Regions from separate parts of the Paenibacillus sp. JNUCC 34 genome, predicted to be linked through region 2. Evidence: riboswitches for the same ligand, from Rfam matches in the RefSeq annotation. Region 2 holds a riboswitch; the other holds the start of a gene.

Region 1 (7,393 bases), 2.3 Mb from region 2:
CCAATCATTGTCTATGATGATCAAGGACAGTACTGCCGCGAAATGATGGAAATATATTATGGATCAAGTGAGGGGAAATCATGAACCTGACCTGTCAAAATAGCTTTGAGATACGTGTTGAGGGAAGAACCGGATCATTGTATTTGGTGGCAACGCCGATCGGGAATCTCGAGGATATGACCTACCGTGCTGTGCGCACACTTCGTGAGTGTGATATTATCGCCGCGGAGGATACTCGGCAGACCCGTAAATTGCTCACGCACTTTGAAATTCAGCCCAAGCAGCTGTTTAGCTATCATGAGCATAATAAGGGGGCAAGCGGTCCTGAAATTATACGCTATATAATAGAAGGAAAAAATGTGGCGATCGTCAGTGATGCCGGTCTGCCTGCTATTTCCGACCCCGGATCCGACCTGGTGAGACTGGCTGTTGCCGAAGGTATTTCGGTCATTCCTGTACCGGGGGCGAATGCCGCACTTTCCGGTTTAATTGCTTCGGGCCTGCCGACCGAACGTTTTACATTTATCGGATTTTTACCTCGTGAGCGGAAAGATATAATAGCTCAGTTGTCCTCCTTTCAGGCATCTCAGGGCACATTGCTATTCTACGAATCGCCGCACCGGGTAAAGAAGACGCTGGAAATTATGTTAGAGGCGCTCGGGGACCGAAATGTGGCTCTTGCGCGTGAGCTGACAAAACGTTATGAAGAATTTGTACGCGGTCCAATATCGGAATGTCTGAGCTGGCTGGAGGACCATCCACCGCTTGGTGAGTACTGTATCGTCGTAGAAGGTGCCAGCGCTGAGGAAGAGCAGCGGGAGAGAGACGCTTGGTGGCAAGAACTAACACTTGAAGCACATGTAGAGCATTACGAAAGCGAAGGAATGAGCCGTAAGGATGCCATGAAAAAAACCGCCTCCGACCGTGGTGTCTCTAAACGTGATATTTATAACTCACTACTGGACAACTAGAGGATGAGGTGAAATTGTCGTAAGAAAGTATCAGTCAGACTGGTGTGTTATCTTTAAAGGAAATAGGGCCGCGGGAGTTAAAAAAGCAAAAAAATACCTCCCTGCGGCTGGGTTCATAGCCGAGGAAGGCGTCAAGGAGATATGAAAAAGGTTAGAATTAACAATTTCGATTAAAACTATTATATACTATGTTTCTTAATTTGTCACAGGTGTTGGAATTTCTGAGATACATTCATTGCAAACAATTTTGCCTTTGAAGTAAGTTACGTTCTCAGCATTACCACAGAAGATGCAAGCAGGCTCGTATTTCTTGAGCATAATACGCTCACCGTCCACGTAGATTTCGAGTGCATCCTTCTCACCGATTCCTAATGTACGACGGAGTTCAATTGGAATAACGACCCGTCCTAGTTCATCTACTTTTCTTACAATACCTGTTGATTTCATCATAACTGATTGATGCCCCTCTCGCCAATAATTTAAAAAAGTCATAATTCGACATTGTTCTCTTTTTTATGTTATTTATAGTACCAACGATTCCCAAAACAGTCAACCTATAAATTTGAAAATAAGAAACTAATTTACGAAAATATAGTGAACAAAAGCCTTATTCTACTAGAGAAATGTCAAAAGTCTTAGGTAAATAAGCTTGTTTTTGTTCATGTCGATTTGGAAAGCGGGATTTTACGTTATTCGACATCGTTCGACAGTAGGTGTCAAAAAAAAGTGGGGAAGCAATAATTTCGATGTTCAGGATAAGGAGATGAGAAGCATGCATTTACCGATTACTGAGGAAAAAGTATTTAAAGATCCGGTTCACAACTATATTCATGTACAGGATGACATGATCTGGCGGTTAATTAATACACCGGAATTTCAGCGGCTTCGCAGGGTAAGGCAGCTTGGGACTTCCTTCCTAACTTTTCATGGAGCCGAGCATAGTCGTTTCTCACATTCATTAGGCGTATATGAAATTACGAGAAGAATCATTTCTCAATTCGAACGTAGCGGTTATCCCGATTGGCCAAAAGAAGAGCGTCTGCTCACTTTATGTGCGGCACTGCTGCATGATCTCGGACACGGGCCATTTTCTCATTCTATAGAAGAGGCTTTTCAAATGAATCACGAGAACTGGACTTGTAAAATTCTGCTTGGAGATACATGTGTAAATAGCGTCCTCCAAGAGGTGGATTTAGATTTTCCGCAGCGGGTAGCCTCAGTCATCAACAAAACATATGAAAAGCCGATCGTCATCAATCTTGTGACCAGTCCGCTGGATGCAGACCGGATGGATTACCTGTTGCGCGATGCATACTACACAGGTGTTAATTATGGCACGATTGATATTGACCGGATATTGCGGATGCTACGCCCGTATCGGGACCGTGTGGTGGTGAAGGAATCAGGCATGCATGCGGTGGAAGATTATTTGATGTCCAGGTATCAGATGTACTGGCAGGTTTATTTTCATCCGGTGACCCGAAGTTCGGAGATTATACTGAGGCAAATCTTCAGGAGAGCGAAGGAACTATACCGCGAAGGTTATGAATTCAGTTTTATGGTGGATCCGCTGCCAGCTTTATTTGAGGGAAATCTCACGGTGAGTCAGTATTTGCGTCTGGATGAAGCGTTGATTCAGACGACTTTTTTGCAGTGGACGGCCGAGAAGGATGAGCTTCTGTGTGATTTATGTGGTCGGTTTATGCATCGCAGGCTCTATAAATATGTAGAAATCGACACCATAGATAGAGAGACCGTCGACGGAATCCGCCAGGCATTTCGTGATGCTGGACTTCACCCGGATTATGATTTCGAGATTGATTATCCGACCGATCTTCCTTATGATGAATTTCATTCCGGCTCGCCTGAGAGCGATAAACAGATTTTGTTGCTGGACAGACATGAACATGTTCGTGAAATATCCGAAGTATCTGATATTGTGCGCTCTATTAGCGGGATTCACCGCGGGCGATACCGTTTATACTTTCCTGAGGAAAAGGTGAGGAACGTTTTGAATACCTTGCCGGAGGATCTCAAAACCGTGTTTGGACAAGGTTGATAAACGGATATTAGCAAAGTATTGAACAGCTAGAACCGGCGGTTATTATTGTGCTGGTCTGCGACAAGAAAGGAGATTGTTTATTTATGTTATTCGACACACATACACATCTGGATGCTCCCGAGTTCGACGAAGATCGTGAGGAGGTTATCAACCGTGCTCTGGAAGCCGGTGTAACCCGAATGATCAATATTGGCTTTAACCAGGAAACGATTCCTACCACCATGAAATTGGCGGAAACATATCATTTTATTTATGCGGCCGTCGGTTGGCATCCTGTGGATGCAATAACGATGAAAGATGGAGATTTGGAATGGATCGCTTCACTTTGCAGCCATAAGAAAGTTGTGGCTATCGGTGAAATCGGCCTGGATTATCATTGGGACACCTCTCCCAAGGAAGTTCAGCATAAAGTGCTGCGTAGGCAGATTGGTTTAGCACGGGAATTGAACATGCCGATTGTTATTCATAACCGGGATGCACATGAGGATATCGTGAAGATTTTGAAAGAAGAGAAGGCGTCAGAGGTTGGTGGAGTAATGCACTCCTTTTCTGGTAGCTGGGAAACAGCCAAGCAGTGCCTACATATGGGCTTCCATATTTCTTTTGGCGGGCCGATAACATTCAAAAATGCGAGACAGCCAAAAGAGGTTTTAGCACAGGTCCCGATGGACCGACTGCTCATCGAAACCGACTCCCCTTACTTAACGCCTCATCCGTTTCGGGGGAAGCGTAATGAGTCTTCTCATGTGAGATTAGTGGCCGAGGCAGCAGCTGAGATTAGGGGCTTGTCTCTGGAAGAATTAGGTTCAATTACGACTAAAAATGGACTGGAACGATTTGGTATTAAATGAAATCGAGAGTAAATGTAATGAAAAACAGAGCATTCACGACCAATTAAAGTTTTTTAACCAAAAAAGGCGGCGATATTACAATATTTTAACCTTTTATCTGAAAAAATGTGGTTGATTGTTGCTTTACAACCTGCATGGAAACAGGATATCATCTTTTCAGTGATAAGAAGCTGATCGGAAACGAACAGCCGATTATTTTATGAACCGTCTCGCTTAATCTCCGATGTTCGGAGAACGGGGGAACCGATACAGGAATAGCTGGCAATCATGCTGAGCTTCACTGTATTTGATTTCTATTTCGGGTCTTTGGGGTGAATTTGAGGGCATCCGCCATGAGCGGGTGACTTGAGATAGGGCGTCTCTCTTACGTCCGAACCCGACAGCTAACTCCGTAAGCGTAAGTAAGAGAGGCAAACTCGTGCATGCATTTTCCAGATTCCAGACATCAGGAAGCCACGAAAGAGTCTCTATAACTCTTTCTTTGGCTTTCTTTTATTTTAGAATATTGGAGACAGTATCGTCATACTTTTGGTAAACAGGAGGTGACGATCGTATGAACGGGAAGACGGGGATTAACGCAGGGTGTAGATAGATAGCAGGGCACCCTGTGAGACAATTTGCTATAGTCACGTCAAATGCATCATGCGTTACCTAGACGGCGGGACTATGAAGGAGGATGACATAGTGGGCGTTATTCAACCAGAAGAGACCCATGAATCACAATCATCCAGCATGTCTTACGCATTACGATGGAAGCATGAGAATTTGCGTCACCTAATGCTGGCCGCCATTGGCGCCATCGCAATTACAGTGCTCGTACTGCTGATTGTTCACAATCAGGCGAGCAAAGAAATTCACCTTGTGGTTGACGGCCGTGTCACCACAGTGGAAACCCGAGAGGCTATGCTTCATGAAGTGCTGGATGAGCATGCCATCTCCCTGAAGCCGCAGGATGAGGTTTCCATGCCGTTAAACGGTGTACTTCAGGATGGAGATCGAGTATTTATTAAACTCGCAGTACCTGTAAAAGTGACTGCAGACGGCAAAGTAAACACAATATTTACTACCCAAGATACGGTTGGAAATGTACTTAAGGAAACAGGCATTTCAATCAAGGGCGAAGATATAATAAATCCTTCCCTGGACACGGAAATTACCGACAAAGCAGACATTCGCGTCGTTCGCGTCACGAAACAAACGGTTAAGCAAACTGAAAACCGCTCTTTCCGTGTCATCAAAACGGCAGATCCTTCGCTTGTGAAGGGCGATAACCGGGTGATTCAAAGTGGTAAGCCGGGCATTGTGGTTAATCATGTTGAGAAAGTCTATGAGGATGGTAAGCTTGTTTCAAAAAATGTAATAGGCAAAGAGGTACAGCGTAAGACGAAGGATAAGATTATTGCAGTCGGCACGAAAAAAGTAGTAGTGCCTGAAGCACCTGTTATTGAAACTGCATCTGCTGACAAAACCACGACTGGGAATGCTACCGTGAGAACGGCAGCAGCCAAGGAATCGAGTCCAGAGAAGCCAGCAGTTAAGGCGGTATCCGAAAAGGTTAAAGTTAACAATGTGGTTTCCAGAGCCGGAGTTGACTTCGAATATAAAAAAGTACTAAACAATGTTTCTATGACAGCTTATTCCGCCGAACAGGAAGGCATCGGGACCAATACAGCTTCCGGTACACGCGTAACGGAAGGACGTACGATTGCGGTGGACCCGAGTGTGATACCAATCGGTTGGTGGGTATATATTGAAGGCGTGGGCTTCCGCCGTGCAGAAGATACCGGCGGTGCCATTAAAGGCAACAAAATTGATGTCTATTTTAATTCTTTAAAATCGGCATACAAATTTGGGCGTAAAAGCGGGCATACCGTTTATGTGATTGGCCCTGTGAAACCAGAGCTCAATTAACGCATGAATTCCGTTTTACATTGCCATGCTAATGCTATACTATTTAATTAATATTAATGTGATGCTAAGAAGAGGATAATTATCCTCTTCTTTTGTTTTGGGAAGGAAGAAACAGGGAATGATCAAAGAAGTCATTGTCGTGGAGGGCCGGGACGATACAGTAGCAGTGAAGCGGGCTGTTGAAGCAGACACGATTGAAACCGGAGGATCGGCCATTAACAGCCGAATACTGAAACGAATTGCATTAGCGCAAGAACGGCGCGGAATCATTATTTTAACCGATCCGGACCATGCCGGAGAGCGGATCCGCAAGATTATCGACGCTAAGGTCCCTGGCTGTAAGCATGCCTTCATTCCGGAAGCCGATGCAACGCGAAAAGGAGATATCGGGGTGGAGAATGCATCGCCGGAGGCGATTCGCCATGCGCTGGAACGATTGCATACGTCATTTGAAGGATCGGAAAGCCTCATTGGGCTGGATGATCTGATTGAAGCGGGGCTGATTGTGCACCCGCAGGCTGCAGCGAGACGGATGACGATGGGCAACCTGCTCGGCATTGGATACTGTAACGGCAAACAGTTTCATAAACGGCTGGCCATGTTTCAAATATCACATGAAGAATTCGCAGCAGCGCTCGCTCAGCTGGAAGAGGGAGGTACAGAGCTATGACACGGATTGAGGATATTTCAACCCCGAGGAGAACGAAGGAGATTATACATCGTCATGGCTTCTCGTTTAAGAAGAGTCTTGGACAAAACTTTCTCATCGATCAAAATATACTGTACAAGATTGTAGAGGCAGCCGACCTGGATAAGGAAAAAGGCGCACTGGAGATCGGCCCCGGCATCGGAGCTTTAACAGAGAAGCTGGCACAGACCGCAAACAAAGTTACAGCGGTGGAGATCGATCAGCGACTTATTCCAATATTACAAGAGGTACTTGAGCCGTATCCCAATGTAAGAGTGCATCACGGGGACGTGCTTAAGGTGGACTTGCACGAGCTGTTTCGCGATCATTTCAGCGGAGTGTCCAAGGTCAGCGTTGTAGCCAATCTGCCTTACTATGTAACGACACCGATATTGATGAAGCTGCTGGAAGAGAAGCTGCCGCTCGAGAACATTGTGGTCATGATTCAAAAAGAGGTTGCGGTACGCATGGCAGCCTCCCCAGGCAGCAAGGATTACGGCAGCTTGAGTATCGCAGTCCAATATTATAGTGAGCCGAAGCTGGTGTGTACGGTTCCCCATACCGTCTTTATCCCCCAACCGAATGTAGAGTCAGCCGTCATTCGTCTGAAGGTGCGGGACAAGCCTCCCGTTGAGGTCGATGACGAGAAACACTTCTTCGAGGTTGTGCATGCTTCATTCGCTCAACGTCGTAAGACGATAGCGAACAATTTGAAGAGTCGCTTTTTCCCGGGAGAGGGACGTGAGCGGCTAGAGCAGCTGCTCCAGGAGGCTGAAATTGAGCCTTCACGACGCGGTGAGACCCTTAGCATCGAAGAATACGCCCGGCTGAGCAGCGTGCTTCTGAGGGCTGGAGTACGATAGATACGAATGCGTTCTACGGACGAGGCAATGGAATCGTGCAGCTTCAA
Region 2 (7,393 bases):
CTCTTCATATATACCCCTCCAAATAGCTTTTTGGCAGCCTAATAAGTTCCAGTTATGAACATCATAGCAAACATTAAAAGTGAAATGTGCTATTTTTTATCAAATTCATTCGTTATCATGACTGCCTCTGATAGCATCAAAAAACCGGATGACCTGCTTGCTCAGGCCTCCGGCTGTTCGTGAATTAATATCTATTAAAAATAAGGTGCATGTTTAATGGATATGGCGCCTATTCTCTCCAATTTTGCCTGGCAACCCAGACGGTATCCCTCATCAATCTCCTCTGGATCAAGCCGCTTCTCCTCCGCTTCGTTTGGATCGGATAAATATTCCAATCCTTCACTGACATGACATCGGCAGCGGGCACATGTCCCTCTTTTGCAGAAAGAATTCCAGTCCACTTCATTCTTCTCCGCCAAATCCAATACCGTCAAACCAATGACCGGCGCAACGAATCGTTGAACATTTCTGCCCTTTAATTCTACGATTTGCTCTTCCGTTTCTTCATATGCGTCATTCCCGGGCGCAGCGGTACTCTCCGGAACCGATTTATTCTTCCCCTCCCGGCCTTTCCAAAATTTAAACACGCTGTATCTCCCTCCTCAATGAGTCCATTAAGTTTATATATTCTGGGAATGTGACATCAGATGGGTATGAATCAACTCCTTATACTCAAAAATGTCTAACATCTCACCGACACCTTTTCCTGTATGTTTTTCATAAATGGATTTTACAAAGTTCGCACCAAAGTCATGCAGCAGCGTCCCCGCAAATAGCAGGTCAATGAACTCACTGTATTCCAGATTCCTACATTTTATAAACTCATGAACAGTTTCTACATCACTTTGAAACAACTCAAACACAATCCCAGGATACTCATATTCTACCGGTGCAATGGTACTGTCTGCAAAATCTATAATATAAACCTGATCTTTCGAATCAATCAATACATTGTCACCCGTAAGATCTCCATGAACATGCATGCAGGTACCAAACTCATAATGGTTCAAAAAGTGCTCAATCTGTTTTCTTACCTCAGAAGATACGATCTTCCAGCGCTCATTATGGATTGCTCTCTCAATGATCGCAGCACGACTCACTTCTTCATCCGGCAGCGTGTTCAACTTCACCATATCATCTTGTAACTCACCTACGAAATCTCGCTTTTGCTCATATGTAAAGCCATTTATGGCATCCCCAGCACTTTGACCTTCAATAAAATCCATAATGATATACTTAAATTCATATTTATCATTAATTTTGGATGCAGCTACAATATTCGGGGTCCGAACTCCTTGGTCTATCGCTCGTTGCATCGCAACTCGCTCAGCTTTAAAGTCCTGATCCGTATTCATTCCAGATGAAATCGGTGCAAAAATTTTGATCACATGGGATCCTGTTTTGAAAACGGCATTTGTTCCCGGTGTTAAATGAGAGATATCTTCTGCTCCTATCAACTGTTCCCTTGCAAAGATTTCATGAATCAGAGGTCTAAAATCCTCGATGGATTGATAAACAGCTCCCCAGCTGTTCCAATCATGAATTTCCTTCTTAAATAAATTTGACATTATAGTAATCTATCCCCCAGCTATATCTTCTCATACAATGAGCTCAACACTCTTTACCTAAATATAGTAATATCATACAACAAAAAGCCCGCGAAATTCATCGCGGACTTCTATTCGTTGAGGAAATATTAATTCATACTACCTACCATCTGAACATAATTGTCTTGATCGATGACACGACGTGCTGTTACATAACGATTCTTATAGTAGGATTCCGAAAGCTTGCTGATTCTTACTCCTCTGCTAGTGGATGCATGAGCGAACTCATCATTTCCAATATAAATTCCTGCATGCGAGATACCTCGGCCACTCGTATTGAAGAAGACCAAATCTCCCAATCGAAGATCATCTTGCTCCACGTGAACACCAGCTTCTGCTTGTGATGCCGAAGTTCGCGGCAGATCGAGATTATATTGATCGAATATGTACAAAATAAATCCGGAGCAATCGAATCCGCTTACAGTTGTTCCTCCCCATTTATAAGGAGTTCCTACTAATTGTGTAACTTCACTCTGAAGCTTCGGCTGGTCCGCATATGCCGTGAAGGCGCCAGAGGAAAAAATAAGTGCAGACCCTAGTACAGATAATACGACTTTCTTCAAAAACACTTTCCCCCTTCGGTGCCTACGGAGTTAGCTAAGGGTTCGGTTGAAGGTTTCCTATATTCCCTTGACTTCAAGAATAATTCACCCAGATTGGTTCCCCCGTTTTCAAAACGAAATTCGGCAAATTCATTAAAGTTTTGTAACTCTATCATAATGTAGTATATTTTGAGGTGATATGTCAATCGTATTCAGTAACAAAATTGTAATTTTATTCTGCAAATCTCGCTAATCACCCGTCATGCCCTGCAGTGATGTCGACTAACAGCTAATTGACCCGTTTTTCTATCTATCGCTCGTATTTTCGTTGGACTCTCGCTATCGCTTGTGTACTAGACTCATTTGTTGACTAGCCCTTTCTCTTTCTTTAAACTGAAATTGATTATCGGTTTTCAAGGAGGGAATTACGAATGTTGGCTTACCAGAACTCTTTATCAACTTGCAGGTATCCGCATTGTCATCGTTTTGCACAGGTGACTTATGAATAGAGAAGTATTTAATCGTGAAATGACGAAGATACTCGACTCCGAATTGAAACTTCCCTTGATTCAAATTGGATTAATCCGTGATGTCATGCTGAAAGAAGACAAAGCAGCGATGACTCTAATCGCCACAGAGCAAGAACAGGAGCAAGGCATAACAGAAATACGCTGTAAACAGATTGAAGGGCTATTGCGCACAATGGGAATGACAGACATACATATTAGGGTCAAGCAAGTTTCTGCCGAGGAGAGGCATAACATAACTGCTCGAGCGCAGGAGATGAAACCTTCTGGCCAACAGCCTGCCAATAGAGGGGGGGCGCAGGGTTCTTTTCCAGTAAGTCCTTTGGTTAAAGCGGGTGTCAAATTTATAGCGGTAGCCAGCGGAAAAGGAGGCGTCGGAAAATCTACAGTTACACTGAATCTGGCTCTTTCATTACAGAAGGCTGGAAAGAAAGTTGGAATCATTGACGCAGACATCTACGGCTTCAGCATACCAGACATGATGGGAATACATGAGAAGCCAGAGCCTACGAATAGCCGGCCCACACCGATAGAAAGAGACGGTGTTCAAGTCATATCAACCGGATTTTTTGTTAAGGGTAACGACCCTGTCCTGTGGCGGGGACCCAGACTAGGAAGAATGCTGTCCAGTTTTTTGAATGATGTGATGTGGGGGCCGCTGGACTATATGCTTATTGATCTCCCGCCTGGGACAGGCGATATCGCTCTGGCTGTTCATCAGATGATACCTGAATGTTCTGAAATTATTGTCACTACACCACAGTCCACAGCAACAGTCGTTGCAGAGCGTGCAGGACTAATGGCCCTTCAGACCAATCACCGTATTCTCGGCGTTGTGGAGAACATGTCTTATTATGAAGATCCTTCAGGCACCAAGCATTATATCTTTGGCAAGGGCGGCGGAGAAAAGCTGGCGAACCAGCTGAATACGTCCCTACTCACCCAGATTCCAATTGTTCCTGATGAAATGGAATCGACTAAGCCGAATCTTCTCAGCTCCATTTACGATGATCTGGCTCATCACATTATTCAATCTTCTCCATAAATGCATGACAAATACACCCTTCCAATATGGTGACCGGATCGCTCCGCACCTGCCCGGAAGGGTGTTATTTTCGTATGATTTAATTTTTGTTTTTGTAGTATTCTACAGCCTTCTCATAGTAAGGCTTTTCTTCTTCTGGCAAATCATCGATATAGAATACTGCTGTTACAGGACAAGCCGCTTCACAAGCACCGCAAGATATACAAACATCCGGGTCAATATAGAACTGGTCCTCTCCTTCTTCAATGCAATCAACAGGACATACGTCAACGCATTCTCCCGCTTTCTCGTCTATGCAGGCTGAACCTATAACATACATGTGATTACTCCCCTCTCCATTGTACTAATCTAGCTTTCTTTTAATCATACATCATAAATAGGAATAATAGGACAAAAAAATCTAGATTCAGTACTTTTTATACATAAACATATAATAATTATGTGGATCATTGTTAATTTTGTCAATACTGCCCTTCAGCCGTATAAATAAATGATATGCCAGCTAACGGTAAGTATTGGATAAAGATTTATTCCATTCCAGACATTTACATGTTACGCTCGGATATATCGGTATTTTTTTGCAATTTAACCAGATCTGAAGGAGTGTGGAGCAATGGGTCCATTTGCTAAGGATTTGTTGAAGGACAAGGTTGTGCTGATAACAGGTGGGGCTACAGGGCTGGGAAGGGCCATGGGGGAGAAATTTCTGAAGTTGGGTGCGAAACTCGCCATTTGCGGACGGCGTGAAGACGTACTGAAGGCTGCTGCAGAGGAAATGAGCAGTTACGGGCATGCCGTATATTTCAAAAGCTGCGATGTTCGCGATCCATCCCAGGTGCATGAACTGGTGGAAGAGGTAGAACAGCATTACGGGGGCATCGACGTGCTGGTCAATAACGCAGCTGGTAATTTCATCAGTCCTACGGAACGCCTCTCTCCTAGAGCCGTGGATGCCGTTCTCAACATCGTGCTTCATGGCACATTTTACACAACTCTGGAAGTTGGAAAACGATGGATTGAGCAAGGGATTTCCGGAACGATGCTGAATATCGTCACGACCTATGCCTCTACAGGATCCGGTTATGTTGTCCCTTCTGCGGCGGCAAAAGCTGGAGTATTGGCATTAACCCGTTCACTCGCTGTAGAATGGGCACCTTACGGCATTCGGCAGGTGGCAATTGCACCCGGGCCGTTTCCAACGGAAGGCGCTTGGTCCAGATTGTCTCCTACACCGGAATTTGAGCAAAAGATGATTAACCGTATCCCTCTCGCACGCGTGGGAGATAAAGAAGAGCTCAGCAATCTTGCTGCTTATCTTATTTCAGACTACGCCGGATACATAAATGGTGATGTTATTACAATCGATGGCGGTGAATGGCTTCAAGGCGCCGGTCAGTTTAATGAGCTGGCTGAAGTAACTGAGGAACAGTGGGATGAACTCGCTAAACTGACGCGGCGCGGCAAGTGACCCCGCTCTAATTGATCAGACATTTCATTTTCTTTTCATAAAAAGCCCCTTTCTCACACCTGAACATTGCAGGGTAAAGAAAGGGGCTTTATGATTCAACTTAAAGGCTCAAGGCCAGCTTAACTATTGATTCTGTTACATATGATCCACAATGAGTGCGTACACAATACCCGGTCCATGAACCCCGATGGTCAGATCGTTCTCAATATCAGCCGACCTGCTCGGTCCTGAGATAAAATGAATGCCTGCCGGAAGATTTCCCCTTCCCTCTGTGTCGAAATTCACCAGTATCTCTCCAAGCCGCGTCTTAAGGCGCTCCACAGGTATAATGGCAATTAGGACCGTCGGCAGCAAGCTGACCGCTCGGCCTTTATCCTTCGAGGACAATACAACCATAGAGCCCGTATAGGCGGCCGCATAATCCGCCACGACAATACCGAAATCGGATTCTGCCGCTTTTGATCGCCAATCCGTTTCACGATTCTCATTCCAGACCGAAATATCCGTATCGGGGAGTGCGCTCGCAAGGTCAAGTTGAGCCAGCACTTCCTGATTTTGTCTCAGAATCTTGCCTGCACTCATCTCTCCTGCTTTTGCTGTGATAAACTGCTTAACCTGTTCCATATCCGACAGATGAACGGCATGCCCACCCGCGGCTTCAAAATTCACTGTGAATTGATGAATTCGGTTATCCAGAGACCAGTTGAATTCATTCCAGAAATCTGGAGCCCCTCTATAGGGATGATCAGGTTTTTCCCGAACACGAGACCTGTTCAGCTTGGACGCAATACCGTTCATGAATGATTCTTGTTTCTTTCTGGACTGTGCTTCCAATTGCTCAAGCCACTCCTGATCACTTTGCTGATTTATCATGATGTCCCGCCCTTCTTCCGGTCATTCACGATCTGCTTCAGCCTGTTCTCTATGCCAGAATCCATTTCTCTGACCCCTTGGGAAATTTCCTGCTCAAGGGTCGGCCATCTGTCCCGGAACGATTCCTTAGGCAGGCTTGGTGTAACACGGTATGAGTTCCACCCTTTTAACGGACCGGCCTTCGTACGGATTTCACCGCCACGGACCACCAATTTCTGTCCAAGCTTTCCGATTCGGATCACGGTGCGATAGCGCTTGGAATTCCCCATCACGGCTGCAAAACCCTTCATACCCACTCCCTCAGCCTTACTCCCACGTCCGCCCTCGATCTTGCGCCGGCGCAGGGATACAAGCATGTCATGCAGCGGAATTTTTACTGGACAAGCTTCATAACAAGCACCACATAAGCTTGAAGCATTAGCGATATCGTCCCATTCCGCAACATTCTTTTTCAGGGCAGGTGTAAGAACAGCTCCAATCGGACCGCTGTATGTCCCACCATATGCGTGGCCACCGATCTGTCTGTAGACCGGACAAGCGTTAAGGCAGGCGCCACAGCGGATGCAGTTCAGCAACTCCTGGAACTCCGGATCGCCAAGCTGCAGTGATCGGCCATTGTCGATAATAATGATATGCATTTCTTCTGGGCCATCACCATCATCTTCTCTCCGAGATCCTGTAATGCCCGACATGTAAACCGTCAGCTTCTGACCGGTTGCTGAACGCGGCAGCAGTGTCGCCATCACTTCGAGATCGGACCATGAAGGAATAATCCGTTCCATTCCCATCAACGTGATCTGTGTCTTCGGAAGCGTTGTCACCATACGGGCGTTGCCCTCATTCTCGAACAGGACCATGGAACCCGTCTCGGCAATGGCAAAATTACATCCGGTCATACCGATGTCGGCATCCAGAAATTTCTCTCTTAGTTTATTCCTCACAAATCCAGCCAGAATCGATGTATCCGGCGGAAGTGTCTCCCCAGCCTCCTTGGATAACAGATCTGCGATCTGATAGCGGTTCTTGTGAATCGCGGGGATAATAATATGTGATGGAGTCTCATCTGCAAGCTGAATAATATATTCGCCTAGATCCGTTTCTACCGCTTCAACACCGATGGATTCCAAAGCTTTGTTCAGGTGCAGTTCCTCGGAAACCATCGATTTTGATTTCACTACCGATTTAGCCGACTTTCGCTGGGCAATCTGAAGTGAGATGTTCACCGCTTCCTCTGCTGTATCAGCAAAATGAACATGTACTCCGTTAGCACGGGCATTATCCGCGAATAAATTTAAGTAATAATCCAAATTCGCTATCGTATGCAGCCGGAT

Evidence for each region. Region 2 has a riboswitch for cyclic di-AMP ahead of AC2TF5_RS10770 (C40 family peptidase). Riboswitches for the same ligand answer to the same signal wherever they lie in the genome.
Region 1: linked by a shared signal. The riboswitch ahead of AC2TF5_RS27755 (resuscitation-promoting factor) and the one ahead of AC2TF5_RS10770 (C40 family peptidase) in region 2 are both predicted to bind cyclic di-AMP.

Annotation. Positions count from the first base shown of each region.
Region 1 is NZ_CM177770.1:6,009,123-6,016,515, reverse strand. Features, by position in the region: gene AC2TF5_RS27780 (tRNA1(Val) (adenine(37)-N6)-methyltransferase) at 1-84, shown strand, start outside; gene rsmI (16S rRNA (cytidine(1402)-2'-O)-methyltransferase) at 81-971, shown strand; gene AC2TF5_RS27770 (AbrB/MazE/SpoVT family DNA-binding domain-containing protein) at 1,167-1,421, opposite strand; gene AC2TF5_RS27765 (HD domain-containing protein) at 1,744-3,030, shown strand; gene AC2TF5_RS27760 (TatD family hydrolase) at 3,117-3,884, shown strand; cyclic di-AMP (ydaO/yuaA leader) riboswitch at 4,085-4,297, shown strand; gene AC2TF5_RS27755 (resuscitation-promoting factor) at 4,569-5,795, shown strand; gene rnmV (ribonuclease M5) at 5,914-6,465, shown strand; gene rsmA (16S rRNA (adenine(1518)-N(6)/adenine(1519)-N(6))-dimethyltransferase RsmA) at 6,462-7,346, shown strand.
Region 2 is NZ_CM177770.1:2,271,456-2,278,848, reverse strand. Features, by position in the region: gene AC2TF5_RS10785 (VOC family protein) at 1-8, opposite strand, end outside; gene AC2TF5_RS10780 (2Fe-2S iron-sulfur cluster-binding protein) at 195-587, opposite strand; gene AC2TF5_RS10775 (phosphotransferase family protein) at 621-1,568, opposite strand; gene AC2TF5_RS10770 (C40 family peptidase) at 1,697-2,170, opposite strand; cyclic di-AMP (ydaO/yuaA leader) riboswitch at 2,175-2,306, opposite strand; gene AC2TF5_RS10765 (Mrp/NBP35 family ATP-binding protein) at 2,651-3,721, shown strand; gene AC2TF5_RS10760 (ferredoxin family protein) at 3,801-4,040, opposite strand; gene AC2TF5_RS10755 (SDR family oxidoreductase) at 4,335-5,189, shown strand; gene AC2TF5_RS10750 (LutC/YkgG family protein) at 5,325-6,062, opposite strand; gene AC2TF5_RS10745 (LutB/LldF family L-lactate oxidation iron-sulfur protein) at 6,059-7,393, opposite strand, start outside.